2 regions of the Diaphorobacter sp. JS3050 genome follow, and region 2 is predicted to be linked to the other one. Evidence: predicted binding sites of a transcription regulator. Region 2 holds the regulator's gene; the other holds the start of a gene.
The links. Region 2 encodes FliA, which starts transcription of late flagellar genes. Its sites were predicted from a motif close to CTAAAGTTTNNNNNNNNNNNGCCGNTA; they were not measured.
Positions count from the first base shown of each region.

Region 1: kleA (stable inheritance protein KleA) is a predicted target of FliA. The motif match lies at 4,531-4,557, and genes of this name have one in related genera.

Region 1 is NZ_CP053554.1:18,806-25,733, reverse strand. Features, by position in the region: gene HND92_RS19040 (DNA-binding protein) at 1-794, opposite strand, end outside; gene HND92_RS19035 (ParB/RepB/Spo0J family partition protein) at 994-2,052, opposite strand; gene HND92_RS19030 (ParA family protein) at 2,049-2,813, opposite strand; gene HND92_RS19025 (transcriptional regulator KorA) at 2,810-3,118, opposite strand; gene HND92_RS19020 (DUF2761 domain-containing protein) at 3,239-3,649, opposite strand; gene kleE (KleE stable inheritance protein) at 3,651-3,977, opposite strand; gene kleA (stable inheritance protein KleA) at 4,187-4,423, opposite strand; gene korC (transcriptional repressor KorC) at 4,581-4,838, opposite strand; gene HND92_RS19000 (hypothetical protein) at 4,855-6,063, opposite strand; gene HND92_RS18995 (hypothetical protein) at 6,075-6,293, opposite strand; gene HND92_RS18990 (antirestriction protein) at 6,338-6,766, opposite strand.
Region 2 is NZ_CP053553.1:3,611,460-3,618,387, reverse strand. Features, by position in the region: gene flgE (flagellar hook protein FlgE) at 1-520, opposite strand, end outside; gene HND92_RS17230 (flagellar hook assembly protein FlgD) at 544-1,197, opposite strand; gene flgC (flagellar basal body rod protein FlgC) at 1,219-1,623, opposite strand; gene flgB (flagellar basal body rod protein FlgB) at 1,648-2,064, opposite strand; gene flgA (flagellar basal body P-ring formation chaperone FlgA) at 2,291-3,043, shown strand; gene flgM (flagellar biosynthesis anti-sigma factor FlgM) at 3,137-3,460, shown strand; gene HND92_RS17205 (hypothetical protein) at 3,517-3,864, shown strand; gene HND92_RS17200 (RNA polymerase sigma factor FliA) at 4,076-4,789, opposite strand; gene HND92_RS17195 (hypothetical protein) at 4,794-5,591, opposite strand; gene flhF (flagellar biosynthesis protein FlhF) at 5,581-6,928, opposite strand, start outside.

The DNA of each region.
Region 1 (6,928 bases), on a different replicon from region 2:
GCCTGCACCTTTGCCAGCTCGCCCCGCACCTGGTCAAGCTGCCCGGCCGCCGCCTCGGTGGCCTTCTGCTGCTCGGCCAGCGCCGCCCGCGCCTGGTCGGTGGCCTGGTTGGCTCGCTCCAGGTCGGCGCGCAGCTCGCCGGCCCGGCGCTCGATCTCCGTTGCCCGGCTGTTCGCGGCCGCCAGGTCGGCCCGCAGGGCCTCCGCCTGGTCGGCGCTCGCGGCGGCCTTCTCCTGGGCTTTGTCGCGCTCCGCTCGGGCTTGGCGGGCCTCCTGGTGGGCGTGATCCAGTTCCGTGCGCAGCTCGCCGGCTCTGGCCTCGGCCGTGGCCGCCCGCTCGCTGGCCGCTGCCAGCTTCTCGCGTAGCGCCCCAGCTTCCCCCTTGGCGTCGGTCTCTGCGGCCTCCAGGGCCTCGATACGGCCCTTGGCCTCGTCCAGCTCGCCGGTGAGCTGGTCGGCCAGCTCTGCGGCCTCCTGGCGCGCTGCCTCCATTTCCTGCCGGACGGCCTCCAGCGCCTCGCGCTCGGCGGCCAGCCGGTTGTTCGCCATTTCCAAGGCCACGGCCCACAAGTCGCCGCCCAGCTCGGCCAGCTTCTCGGTGATCGCCGCCGGTGCCGGCTCGCGGATCGGGGCCGCCTGGCTGGCCTTGCGTGCCCGCCATTCGTTCATCGCCTCGGAAATGGTCGTGAAGCTCCCGCCGCCGAGCTGCTTGCGCACGCTCGCCAGGGTCGGGTTCTGGCCGGCGGCGTCCAGCTCGTCGGCGACCGCAAATATCTGCTCTTTCGTGATTGCCATGATCGGGCCTCCTTTCGGCCGGTGTTGTATGTTGTAGCGTGTAGCATACTACAACATACAACATAGCGCAAGTGTTTAGCTGAACTTTTTTAGCGGCTAAAACGGGCCAGCCCGGCGCTGGGCGCGCAGGCAAAAAAAAGCCCCGCTCGATGGCGGGGCGCAGGGGTGCGGGGGCGGCGGGGTCTGGTGCAGGGGGGGTCTAGCCCTCCAGCAGCGCGACAAGCTGCACTTTGCCAAGGTCGGCCTCGAACTCCTGGCCGTCATCCTCGTACTTGAGCCAGGCCCAGCCCTCGGCCGGCGGCCGGCGGTTGAGGATCAGGCGGGCCGGGCGGTCGTCGTGCGTGACCTGGATGATCGCTTTCTTGAGCTTGTCCGGGTCGGGTTCCTTCGGCTCCTTCTTCTTGGCGTCATCCTCCGGGCCTTGCCCGTCGCCCTCGGCCTCGCCATCCGTCTTGCCGCTGAACGCATCGACGGTGTTGGGGTCGCGGTCGCCTTCCTGGTGGCGCTTGTCCTCCAGGTACTCGCGCAGCAGCTTGACCGATCCGCGCGTCAGCTCCTGGCTGTCGTCGGCCAGCCACGCACCCACTTCCTCGGGGTTCTTCTTGAACGCCGTCACCAACTCGTTGATGACGGTCACATCCTTGGCGCGGCCAGTGTTGAACGCCTCGGCAATCGGTTCGGGCAAGTCCAGCAGCGTGACGTGCTGTGTGACGAACGCCGGCGACTTGCCGATCTCCTTGGCGATCTCCGACTTCTTCTTGCCCTTCGCCAGCTCGCGGCCGATGAAGTCCGCGATCTCGCGGGCCGTCAGTTCGTTGCGTTGCAGGTTCTCGATTACCTGGTCGGCCTCGTTGTAGTCGTTGTCGATGAAAGCCGGGATGGTGGTCTTGTCGGCCCATTTCGAGCCACGGTAGCGCCGCGCACCGTGGTTGATGAGGTAGCGGCCCGGCGCGTCCGGGTTCTCGCGCACGCTGATGGGCGACTTCACGCCGCGCAGCTTGATCGTCTCGCCGATCTCGGCGATGGACTCCGGCGAGAAGCCGGGGTTGTCCGCCGTGCGCGGCTGGTGCGGGTCTTCGTCGATGAGGTCAAGCGGCAGCTCCTGCGGGCCGCCAGGGGCCGCATTCGCGGCCTGTGGCTCGTCCAGCAAGCTCGACAGGTCGCCGAGGCCATCCAGGCCCAGCCCGCCGCCCTTGGGCTTCTCTGCGGCCGCTTGCGGGGCCTTCTTCTTGGCGTTGGTCTTTACGGCGCTGGTCATTGCGCGATCTCCATCTTCGTGAACACGTAATCCGCCAGGGCGCGCACTTCCTGGGTGGCCTTGCGCGCAGCGGTTTTCTTGATCTTCCACACTGGCATCTGCTCGCCCAGCGCCTCCGCGATACTGTCTCGCGCGCCGACACTGAACGGCAAGATCAGTTGCGGATATGCCTGCTGCAAGGTCGCCAGGTTGCTGACGTGGCGCGGCTTCCGCGCGTCCACCTTGTTCGGCACCATGCCGAGAAAGCGCAGCTTCGGGTTTTGCTTGCGCAGGTTGCCGATGACGGCAACCATCTTCTTCATGCCTTGCAAGCTGTACGCCTCCATTTCGACCGGCGAAAGCATGTAGTCGGCGGCCAGCACGGCCGCCGTCATGGCAACGCCAAGGGAAGGGGCGGTGTCGATCAGGCACACGTCGAAGAACTCGCCTAGCGCCGCGATGCTGGCCCGCAGCGCGCCGGCGGCCTGGGCCAAGTCCATCTTGTCCAGGTTGGCCAGGCTGGCATCGGCCGCGATCAGCGCCAGGCCGTCATCCTCCCGGCCAGCGAACCAGGCGCGCAGCTCGTCGCCGCCGGCGGTGAACATGCGACTGGCGGGATAGCCCGAGTCGTGGCCGGCCAGCGTCCAGCTTGCATTGCCCTGGGTGTCCAGGTCGATCACTGCAACCCGAAGGCCGCGCTCCTGGAAGTCGAACGCCAGGTGGCAGGTTGCGAAGGTCTTGCCCTGTCCGCCTTTCTGAATTGCCGTGACCAGTGTTTTCATGAGTTGGGTTCCTGTTTCCTCTTTCCCTTGGCGTCGGCTTCCCAACGCTTGACGATGAACGCTTGATGCTCCGGCAGTACCGCCGTCACCCGCGCGAAGCCCTGCGGGAGCACTTCCCCCGCCGCTGCCCACACGCGACTGACCGCTTGCGATACCGCCCCCTTGGTCAGCCCCAGCGAGGCCACAAACTCGGCCTGGGGCCTTCCATCGACCAGCACGCCGCGCGCTATGTCGATGGTCTGTTGCCCGATCTCCAGGCCCTTGATCGCCGCCTGGAATTGGGCTTCGGTTAGCCGTTTCTTCATGGAGAACACCCATATAAACTCCACACCCGGTTGTTGAACAAAAGGCGGTGCCAGCCGCCGACCATGTGCAGAAGTTTAGCTAAACTCGCCGGGCGCGTCAAGCCTTTTAGCGGCTAAAAATCACCCCTTCTTGGCGTCATCCGAATACAGCGCGGCTAGGCGCTTGAGGTCGTCGGGGCCTTGCTGAACCTCGACCACCCGCATTCCGTAGCGCCCCATCTGCGACGCGGCGCGCGAAACTGCGAGCTGCTGCGCGTGGTCGGCGCTCACGAAGAACGTCATCAACGGCCCCACGGTGCGCGTGCCGCCGCTCGCAAAGCACACGTCGAACGAACCGCCATGCACATGCGGATCGACGCCTTCAACGAGCCGCCAGGGGTCAAGGCCCCATTCCTCGGATTGCGCGCTGTACCAATAGGCCGGCGCATCGCCGTTCAAATCGCTGGCCGCGTACTCGCGCACCAGGACGGCCACGCGGCCCGTGGTTGGCTCCACGAATCCCGGCGGGTAGGGCAGGGTCTGTTTTTTCATGTCAAAGCCCCTTCGGCTTGTAGATCGAAACGAAGTAGGTGATCGCGGTCAGCACCGCGAAGTACACCAGGAACGACCAGCCGGCATACACGCCAGGCGTGTTCCAGTGGTAGAGCATCCGCACGAACTGAAAGAAGGTGGCAATCGACAGCACCCACTTGAGGATCGGCCAGACCAACACGGTCGCCACCCATACGAACTTGACCAGGCCGGCCAGCAGGCCAGCACCGGGGGCCTTGTTGGGGGCAGCAGGCGCGGCGGCAGGCTCCACCGGCGCGGGCGCGGCGGGCTGCTCGATCTCCTTGGGGAACTTGATGATGTTGGACATAGCTTGACCCTCCACGCGCTTACGTGTTGAATGCTGGGTGCTCCCACTCGGAAGCATGGTTACGGTGTGCCAGCACCAGGCCAAGCGCCCCGGATCACTCCGGGGCGTTCCTCCACCTGGGGCCGCCCTTGATCTTGCCTCGGCTCACGCAATACTCCCTTCTTGGCGTCCTCGATAGGCCCGGCCGTTGCCGACCGGGCCATGTGCTCTTACCAGCCGGCCCGGCGCTTGGCCTGCTCGACGGCTTCCATCGACCAATGGCCCTTGGCCTGCCCCTCCAGGGAGCATCCGGCGAAGTACGCCTTGCCGCGCAGTTCCTCGGCTTTGCGCACCAGCTCGGCCGCCTCGGCCATCATGGCCGCGATCTCGTCACGGCGGGCCGGGAAGTCGGTCGCTGCCGCGCCCTCCAGCTCGTCAATCCAGGGCATGATCTTGTTGTCGCTCATCGGACTTTCTCCGGTAGTTGACCTGGGCGATGTGCCCGGCCTTCAAGTGCTATATTAGGGCAAAATGCCCTAGCCTGTCAAGCACTTTAGCTAAACTTTTTTCGCTTTACCGGAATCCGAAGGCTAAACTTTAGCCGCTAAAACCTTTCCCTTGGCGTCAATCCTCTTTCCAGATCACGCCCAGCCCGGCCAGGTCGCACAGGATCGCCCATGCCGCATAGGGAATCGGGGTGTCCTCGCCGATCCAGCGGCGGATCGTGCGGTCGCCCTTCGCGCCCAGCCCCAGCGCCTTCGCGGCCTTGCTGCCGCTGAACCCGGCCAGGCGCAGCACCTCGCGGACTTCCTCGCCGGTCGGTTGTGCCCAGCGTTCGGCCGGCTTCAAGCACTCCAGCCGGATATTGGCGTCGTTCGTCATTCGTTCGTTCTCCTGGTCAAGTGATAAGCCGCAACTGGTCGAAGCCGTAGATCGACTGGATGCAGCTCGGGTCTGAATCGACCACGCGCCGGCCTGCGCGATTGGTCTTGTACGTTACCGGCCTGTCGTCGTGCGCCCACACCTGGCGGGTGTCGGGATGCACCTTCACGATGATGATGCGCTTGCCGATGTAGCGGTCGAAAACCGGGTGATGGACGCTCACGATCTCGCACCGCTGGCCGGGCTTGAACTCCACCCGGTCGGCCGGGCCTCCATCGCCATTCCTGGCGATGCTGCAGGTTGCCGCGCTCGCTCCCGGCATCGTCGTTTCCGGCGATACAGGCCCGCCCTCGACCGGCTCGGCATCGTCGGCTTTGACGATGCTGCAGGTCATCGTCGTTTCTGGCGATGCGGGATCTCGCTCCGGGCCTGCGCCGGTGATTTTTCCCTTGGCGTCCAACCCGGCGGCCCTGGCCGCCTTGATCCTGGTCGCGGCCTCGGCCGCCCAGCGCCTGGCGATGAAGGCCCGATGCGAGGGCAGCACCACATCGACCAGGACGAACCCCGGCGGCACCAGGACGGTCGCCGGTTCGCGCCGCGCCGGCGGCTCCAGGCCGGCCAGCCAAGCGGGCAGGGGAGCATCGGCCAGGCGGTCGCGGTAGCTGGCCTCGACCATCACCGGGCGCTTCTTCTCGGCTCGCTGCGCAGCCAGGATGCCGCGCGCAACCTCGTCCACCGTCATGCAGCCCTGCGCCGTGTCGAAGTGCGAGCGGTAGCCCGTTTCGGAGATAAACGGCCTGTCCAGGTCGATGACGTGGAACTGGAAGTGGGCACCCAGCGGCCCGCCGTAGCCGGCCTCGTACTCCACCAGGGCGCGCATGTCGCCATCCGCGACCAGGAACTGGCCGCGCTGGCCCCACAAGGGCACGTCGCCAGGCACCGCCGCGCAATGGCGCTCGATGACCTGGCCGGGCGCGTCGTGGTCGGCCATGCTGCCCACGTGCGTTCCGCCGTTCATCTTCCAGATGACGGCCTCGTATCGGTCGCTGGCCGCCTCGGCGGCCGCACCGTCGCCGCGCATGATCGCCGCGTCGATCTCCACCACGGCCGCCACGGCGGCGGCCAGCAGCTCGTCGCGTTCGGTGGGCAGCTCGGCCAGCAGCTCGGCCGCCGGCGCGTTCCAGTCCTGGCCCGGCTGGGCCGGCGTCTTGCGTTTCTTCGCCATCGGCCGGCCCCTCAAGTGTCAGCACGCCGCCACGCGATCACGTCGCGGGCTTCGTAGCCGTGGCGCTTGCAGTCGTCGCAGAATCCCGAGCTGAACCCCTTGTGGTTCGTGCCGATCCATGCGGCCGGCTTGCCGCATTCGTGGCCGTAGGTGCCCGGCTCGGCGTTGTGGCACTTGCCGTCCGTCGCGTAGCTGTTCGTCGGTGCCTGGGGAGCGTTGTTCCTGGTCATGGTCGCCTCCTGGAAGCCCCGGCCGAAGCCGGGGCCGCCCCTCATCAGTCAATAGCCCGGTAGATCGCGGCCGCCTCGGCGTGGCTGGCTGCGAAGCCGCGCAGGAAGTGATAGCGGTCGATCAGGGCATCGCCGGCGTCCGTGTCGGCGGCCTCGGCCGCGAGCTGGCCCAGCGCGAACAGGGTTGCGACAATGCCGGCGGCGTCGGCCGACAACTCGCCTCGGAAGCCGTTGCCGTCCACCTCGATCTCCAGGCGGTCGGCCAGGTCGGGGGCCATGTAAAAACCGCCGTCCGACAAGGTGTAGTAGTGCCAATACGCGCCGCTGTAGCGTTCGCAGAGCCGGCGAAGCCAGGCATACACCAGGGCCTCGCCGCGCATCATCAGACGCGGGCCGAAGTAGGCGGGCAGGAAGTCGAGGCGCTGGGCCTCGGCGACCAGGGAAGCGGTAACGGGTTGCTCTTGGGTGTTCATCGGACTTTCTCCGGTAGTTGACCTGGGCGAAATGCCCGGCCTTCAAGTGCTATATTAGGGCAAAATGTCCTAATCGTCAAGCACTTTAGCTAAACTTTTTGGCCGCTAAACCTTGCCCTTTCCCTTGGCGTGCATTACAATGTAATTCACGAACCCAACCGG
Region 2 (6,928 bases):
AGGTCGAGCGCGGCGTGATCGGGTCAGCGGCCGCATCCTTGGCTTGGGCGCTTAGATTCAGCTGTACCTTGACCTCGGTGGTCTGTTTGGCCGGTACCCCCTGCGAGGTGGGAAAGGTCAGGGGTTGCAGCCTGCCATTCACATAGCCCATGACCTTCTCGCCGCTATTGGTGACCAGGTTGCCCTCGTTGTCCAACTTGAAGTTGCCGGCGCGCGTGTAGGCTGGCGTTTCGTCGGCCGTCTGCAACATGAAGAAGCCATTGCCGTTGATGGCAACATCCATGCTGTTGCCCGTGACGGTGATGTTGCCCTGCGTGAACTGCTGGGCCACGGCACCCACCTGCACGCCAATGCCGGCATTGATGCCACCGGAGGTGCCGATGGCCGCTGCGACCATTTCGGCAAACTCGGTGCGCGAGGCTTTGAAGCCGACCGTGCCCGAGTTGGCAATGTTGTGGCCGATGACGTCGAGGTTCTTGGCCGAGGCGTTCAGCCCCGAGAGGCCTTGCTGGAAACCCATGGTTTTCTCTCCTGATGGTTCGTTCAGATCACGCCGCGCACGTTGGCGTAGTTGACGGTGCTGCCGTTGCTCAAGGTCAGTGTCAGCGCTCCGGACTGGGAGCCCGTGGCGACGACCTGCATCTGGGTCAGCGGTGTGGTCGTGACGGCGCTGCCGTCGGCCGTGGTGGCCGTCACGCGGAATTGCAGGTCGCTCTTGTTGCCGCTGTACTTTCCGGAATCCCAGTCGAAGCTGTGGCGGCCGCCCTCCTGGGCGCCCATGTCGATGGTGTCCACCACCACGCCGCCTGGCGTGACGATCTCCACCTTCACTCCGGTGGCTGCGCCTGCCAGGTCGAAGATGCCCTTGCCCGCGTTGTCGGTAAAGGCCATGCTGTTGCCTGCCGAGAGCACCGAGCGCCCGATCAGCGACGTGCCCTGGATCTGCTGCATGGTGCTGAATTGCTCGGCCATGGTCTGCATGGTCAGGTTCAGCGTCTGCAGGCCCGTTACCGTGTTGATCTGCGCCATCTGCGTGGTCATCTGCGCGTTGTCCAGGGGGTTCATCGGGTCCTGGTTGTTCAACTGCGCGACCAGCAGCTTGAGGAAGCGGTCTTGCATGGCCGCGGGGTCGTTGGTCGCGTTGGCCGAAGCGCCGGTGTTGGTCGTGGCGGTGGTGCCGATGGGGTTGAGGATCATGGCGTGCTTTCGGAGGGCGGTTTACTGGCCCATCTGCAGGGTCTTGAGCAGCAGCGTCTTGGCCGTGTTCATGACCTCCACGTTGTTCTGGTACGAGCGCGAGGCCGAGATCATGTTGACCATCTCCTCCACGGCGTTCACGTTGGAGTGGGTCACGTAGCCCTCGGCGTCGGCCATGGGGTTGGCCGGGTCGTGCACGCGGCGGCCGGGCTGGTCGCTCTCCTGGATGGACGACACGCGCACGCCCGCGGCGCTCTCGGGCCCCATGGGCGCGGTCTGGAAGACCACCTGGCGCGCCTTGTACGCCTGGCCGTCGGGGCCGGCCACGGCGTCCACGTTGGCCAGGTTGCTGGCCACGACGTTCAGCCGCTGCGACTGTGCGCTGATGGCGCTGCCCGAGACGTTGAAGATGGAGAACATGGACATGGCGGGTGGTGCTCTCTTTCGGGGTTACTGGCCCTGGATGGCGCTGAGCATGGTCTTGGACTGGCCATTGATGAAGCGCAGCGTGGCCTCGTAGCGCACGGCGTTGTCCACGAACGCGGCGCGCTCGCGGTCCATGTCCACGGTGTTGTTGTCCAGGCTCGGCTGGGTCTGCAGGGCATAGCCCAGCGTGCTGTCCGAGCTGCCACTGGCGGCTGCCGGCAGCGGGATGTGGCGCGGGTCGCTCACGCTCTGGCTGCGCAGGGGGCTGGGGGCCTGGGCTTCGTTCACGGCACGCATGGCATCGGCAAACTTGAAGTCGCGCGCCACGTAGCCGGGCGTGTCCGCGTTGGCGATGTTGCTCGCGATGGCACGCTGGCGCTCCGAGCGCAGCAGCAAGGCGCTTCCGTGAAAGTCCAGGCGGTTGGTCATCTTGTCGAGCATGTGGGCCTCGGCGTGTAAAAAAAGGGGTTCGGCCGCCATGGCCCAGGGGGCTTGTGGCGTGCGTCGATTATGGAAATCGCCCCGTTTTTCTAAAGCGCGAAGAGCGCTGGGATTGGCCCGTTGTTCCGCGCTTGGCGCATGCGGTGGCCGGCCTACAGTGGCAGGTGTGAAAAGGCGTCCGGGGCCCGTTGTGCCGGACCGCCGCCAGACCCGTTGGAGTCCCGTCATGCCGCTTCCTATCCTGCGCTCATCCCGCCTTGCCTGCCTTCGCTTCCTGATGGGCGGCGCGCTGGCGCTGGGCTCTGCCCTGGCGCTGACCGCCCATGCCCAGCAGGGAGGCGATCAGACCGCCGAGCTGGGCTCGATCACCCAGCACTGGCTGGACGATGCGCTGGCCCAGGCGCAGGCCGGGGGGCTGCCGCTGCGCATGGAAGTCAGTGTGGGCACGCTGGATTCGCGCCTGCGCCTGGCGCCCTGCGCGCGCGTGGAACCCTATCTGCCCGCTGGTGCCCGCCTGTGGGGGCGCACCCGCCTGGGCCTGCGCTGCGTGGACGGCCCCACCCGCTGGAACGTGTTCCTGCCCATCACGGTCAAGGCTTTCGGCCCCGCTTGGGTGCTGGCCGGCAATGTGGGCACCGGCGCAGTGCTGAGCGAGCAAGATGCCATCGAGGCCGAGGTGGACTGGGCCGCAGAACCCGCGGCCATCGTGGCCAATCCCAAGGACTGGGTGGGGCAGACCGCCACCCGTCCGCTGTCCGCCGGCCAGGCGCTGCGCCAGAACATGGTGCGCGCCCCCGACCTGTTCAAGGCCGGCTCTGCGGTGCGCGTGGTGGTGCAGGGGCCGGGTTATGCGGTCACCTCCTCGGGCCAGGCCATGAGCGCGGGCGCTCAAGGACAGAATGTGCGCGTTCGCATGGCCAATGGGCGCATCATTGGGGGTACTGTGCTTGAGGATGGGACAATAGAAGCCACTTTGTGAGCCGCGAGGCACCACAAAGCGCTAAAGTCTGCTCCCTGCCGGCCGAAAACATGGCTACTGGCCCCACATCTCACAGGGGTGGTGGAGAGTGCGATGAAGATTGGACACAACCCGGATACTGCGACTGCGCTGTCAAAGGCCGCTGCCAACAAGCAGCAGGCCAAGGCCGCCGCACCTGCGCCGGCCGCTGAAGAAGCGGCCCAGGGCGCGACGCGCGCCGCCGCAGGCGTGCCCGTCACGCTGTCGGCTGCCGCCCGCGGGGTGGACGCCACCAAGTCCACGGCCGACTTCGACACTGCCAAGGTCAAGGCGATCAAGGCCGCCATCGAAAAAGGCACCTTCCGCGTGGACGCCGAAGCCGTGGCCGACAAGCTGCTGGCCAACGCCTACGAAACCCTGTCCCACTCGCGGGGCTGACCCGCCCTCCTGGGCCGGCTGGCCCGCCGGGGTGACAGGCTCTAGACTTGCACCCCATGTCACTCGACGACACCCTCACCTTCATCGAAGCGCAGCTGCAGGACATGCAGGCTGCGCTTCTTGCTTCCAACCCCCAGACTTTTGAAGACACGGCGGTGCAGCTGCGCGGCGCTGCCATGGCGCTGGCCCAGGCCCTGGCGCCTGTGGCGGGCGCGCTGGAGCCCGCCGCCACGCAAAGGGTGCAGGCCATCGGCCGGCAATTGGCGCTGGTGCGCGACCAACTGGCGCGGGTGATGGCGCTGACCGAGCGACAGGCGGCGTCGCTGCTGCCGCCCGTGGAGGGAGTGACTTACGGGCCCTCGTCCGGCGCCGCGGGGGCGCGGATTTACCGGGCACCGGGGTGACTTTTAGCCCGAATTGCTGGCTGGGACTTATGGGGTAAGCGCTGGCAGCTATCTTTTTTGACGGGTTCTTGGGGTTTGATGCTGTTGACCGGGACCCGCCCCGGCGGGCGCATATCCCGGCCAGCGCCATGAAAAGCCGCAGCACAAGCTCAAAAAAAATAGCTGCCCGCGCTTGTCCAGCAAGCGCAAAACAGCTATTTCATCCAAAGAATCAGTGCCCCCGCATCTTCGTCCGCAACCGCGCAATCGCCTGGCTGTGCAGCTGGCACACGCGCGATTCGGTCACGCCCAGGACGGCGGCGATTTCCTTCAGGTTCATGTCGTGCTCGTAGTACATGCCCATGATGTACTGCTCGCGCTCGGGCAGGGCCTTGATGGCCTCGACCAGCGAGGCGCGCAGGCGCTGGTCGCGCAGCACGGCCATGGGATCGGCGCCCTCGTCGGCCACGTGGCGGTCCAGGAAGCCCTCGTCCTCGTCATCGTGGTGAAAGTCTTCCAGGTACACCAGCTGCGTGCCGCGCACCTTGCTCAGCAGGGCTTGGTAGTCCTCCAGGCTCATGCCCAGTTCGGCGGCGATCTCGGACTCGATCGGGCTGCGGCCCAGGCGCTGCTCCACGCGGTGCAGGGCATGCTCGATGTCCTTCTGGCTCTTGCGCGAGCTGCGGCTCATCCAGTCGCCCTCGCGCAGCTCGTCGAGCATGGCGCCGCGGATGCGCTGGCTGGCAAAGGTCTCGAACTGCACGCCCTGCGCGACTTCGTAGCGCGAGAGCGCGTCGTTCAGACCGATCATGCCGACCTGGATCAGGTCGTCCAGCTCCACGTTGGGCGGGAGCTTGGCGATCATGTGGTGGGCGATGCGCCGCACCAGGGGCACGTGCTGGTGGAACAGCGCGTCCCGGTCGAGCTGGCCTTTCGCGGTGTACATCGGGTCAGTGGCTCCGGTCCAGGGGCGAGAGGGAGGCGCACAGGCTGTGCGGGGGCAGCAGGGGCATGGCAGCGTCAATGGTGCATGCGTTTTCCAGCAGTTGCAAGGCCAGCCGCTGGATGTCCTGCGCGCGCGCCGCGGCCACGGTGGTGGTGTGGACCTGCAGGCCCAGGTGGGTGCGCGCGCTGCGCTGCAGCGTGTCCAGCGCCTCGGCGGTCTGGCGGTGCTGCACAGGCTCCTGCGGCGCGAGGATGGACGCCACCGTGCAGCGCACGCCGGCGTGCAGCGCCATGTGCTTGAGCTGGCGGTAGCTGCGCACCATGCCTTGCGCGCCGGGGCCGGTCATGATCAGCGGTACGCTGGCGCTGCCGCGCAGCAGCGGCGCCAGTTGCTCGGGCGGAGCATGCAGCACCACCAGCGCGTAGGCGCGAAACAAGGGCTGCAGGCGCTGCAGCACGGTGGCGCCATGGTGTTCGGACTGCTGCGCCAGGCGGGCCAGCCCGCGGGCCGCGGGCACCACGGCCAGCGACGCGCCGGTGGCGGAGGCCAGCGTCTGCGCGCCGTTCCAGGGAGCCGGGTGCAGCAACTGGTCCAGGCCGGGCATGTGCGGGCTCTCCAGCGCCGTGCCGTCCAGCACCACGACGGGGTAGCCCAGGCGCTGCAGGCTGGAGCACAGCTGCCACAGCATCTCCAGCCACGGGCCGCTGCCCGGCTGGCTCAGCACGGCCAGCAGGCGCAGGTCCTGCTGCGGCGTGTAGCTGTGCAGCCCGGCGGCCTGGTGCAAAGCGGTATCAAGCAACATCGGCCATCCCCCGCTCATCGGCCGTTTCCGTGGCGTGCGAGAAGAAGAAGTTCAACTCGGCGGCCTTGGGGTCGAAGGCCGACTTCACGCTCGTGCGCATGGAGGCGCTCACGAGCTTGCGGGCGTCGGCCGCCTCCCAGTCCTCGGGCACGCGCTGTCCGTTGGTCACGCCGCGCAGCACCATCTGGTGGCGGATCAGCGCATCGATGGCGGGGCCGAGCTTCACGGCCTCGTCCACCTTGGACAGAATGGCCTGCTGCGAGCCGGTGGTCTTGAAGCCGGTGAGCACATCGTCCAGCGTGTCCCCATGGCTGCTGGCGTTGAGCACCAGCAGGCGCTTGACGCCGGGCAGATCCAGCACGTCCAGCAGGTCGCGCTTGCGCGGGTCGCGGGGGGCCACGCCGGTGGTGTCGATGAGCACCATCTTCTTGGACGACAGCAAGCCCAGCAGGTCCTGCAGCGCCGCGCGGTCGTGCGCCAGGTGTGCCACCACGCCCAGCATGCGGCCGTAAGAACGTAACTGCTCGTGCGCGCCCACGCGGTAGGTGTCCAGCGTGATCAGGCCCACGCTGGCGGGGCCGTGGATGCGCGCGCACAAGGCGGCCAGCTTGGCGGTGGTGGTGGTCTTGCCCACGCCGGTGGCGCCCACCATGGCGAAGATGCCGCCTTCCTCGTACAGCGGCAGCGTCTGCGCGTCGGTGCGCAGGTTGCGCTCCAGCACTTCCATGAGCCAGCGCACGGCGTCCTGGGCGCCCAGATGCTCGGGCAGGTGTTCCAGCACCGCGCGCGAGAGGGCGGGCGAATAGCCCGCACGGATGAGCTTGAGCATCAGTGTGGACTGGATCGGGTTCTGGCGGGCCTGGCCCAGCCAGGCCAGGGTGTTGAAACGGTCCTCGATCAGCTCCTTCATGGACTGCAGTTCCTTCATGAGGTTCTGCTGTCCCAGGCCGGCCGCCAGCGTGGGCGCGGCTGTGGCGGGCGCCTCGGCGCGGCGCGGCGTGAGCTGCTCTGCGCCCAGGGCGGCATGCATGGGGCGCAACGGGTTGTGGCGCGCCAGCGGGGCGTTCACGGGCTGTGGCGCAGACGGCTCCTGCAGGCGTTCGGCACGGCGCTCCGGGCGGGGTTCAAACCGGGGTTCGGGCAGGCCGCGCTCCAGTGCCGCACGCTCGCTCAGGGGCGCGGGGGCGCTCGTGCCGTGCAGGGCCTCGTGGCGGCGGCGCAGCATGCGCTCGCGCACATAGTCTTGGAACGACAACGTGCTCATCGCCAGCTGCTCGGTGTCGCGCGCCACGGCGCTGCGGGCAGCGGGTGCCGGCTGGCGCACGGGCTGCGGAGCA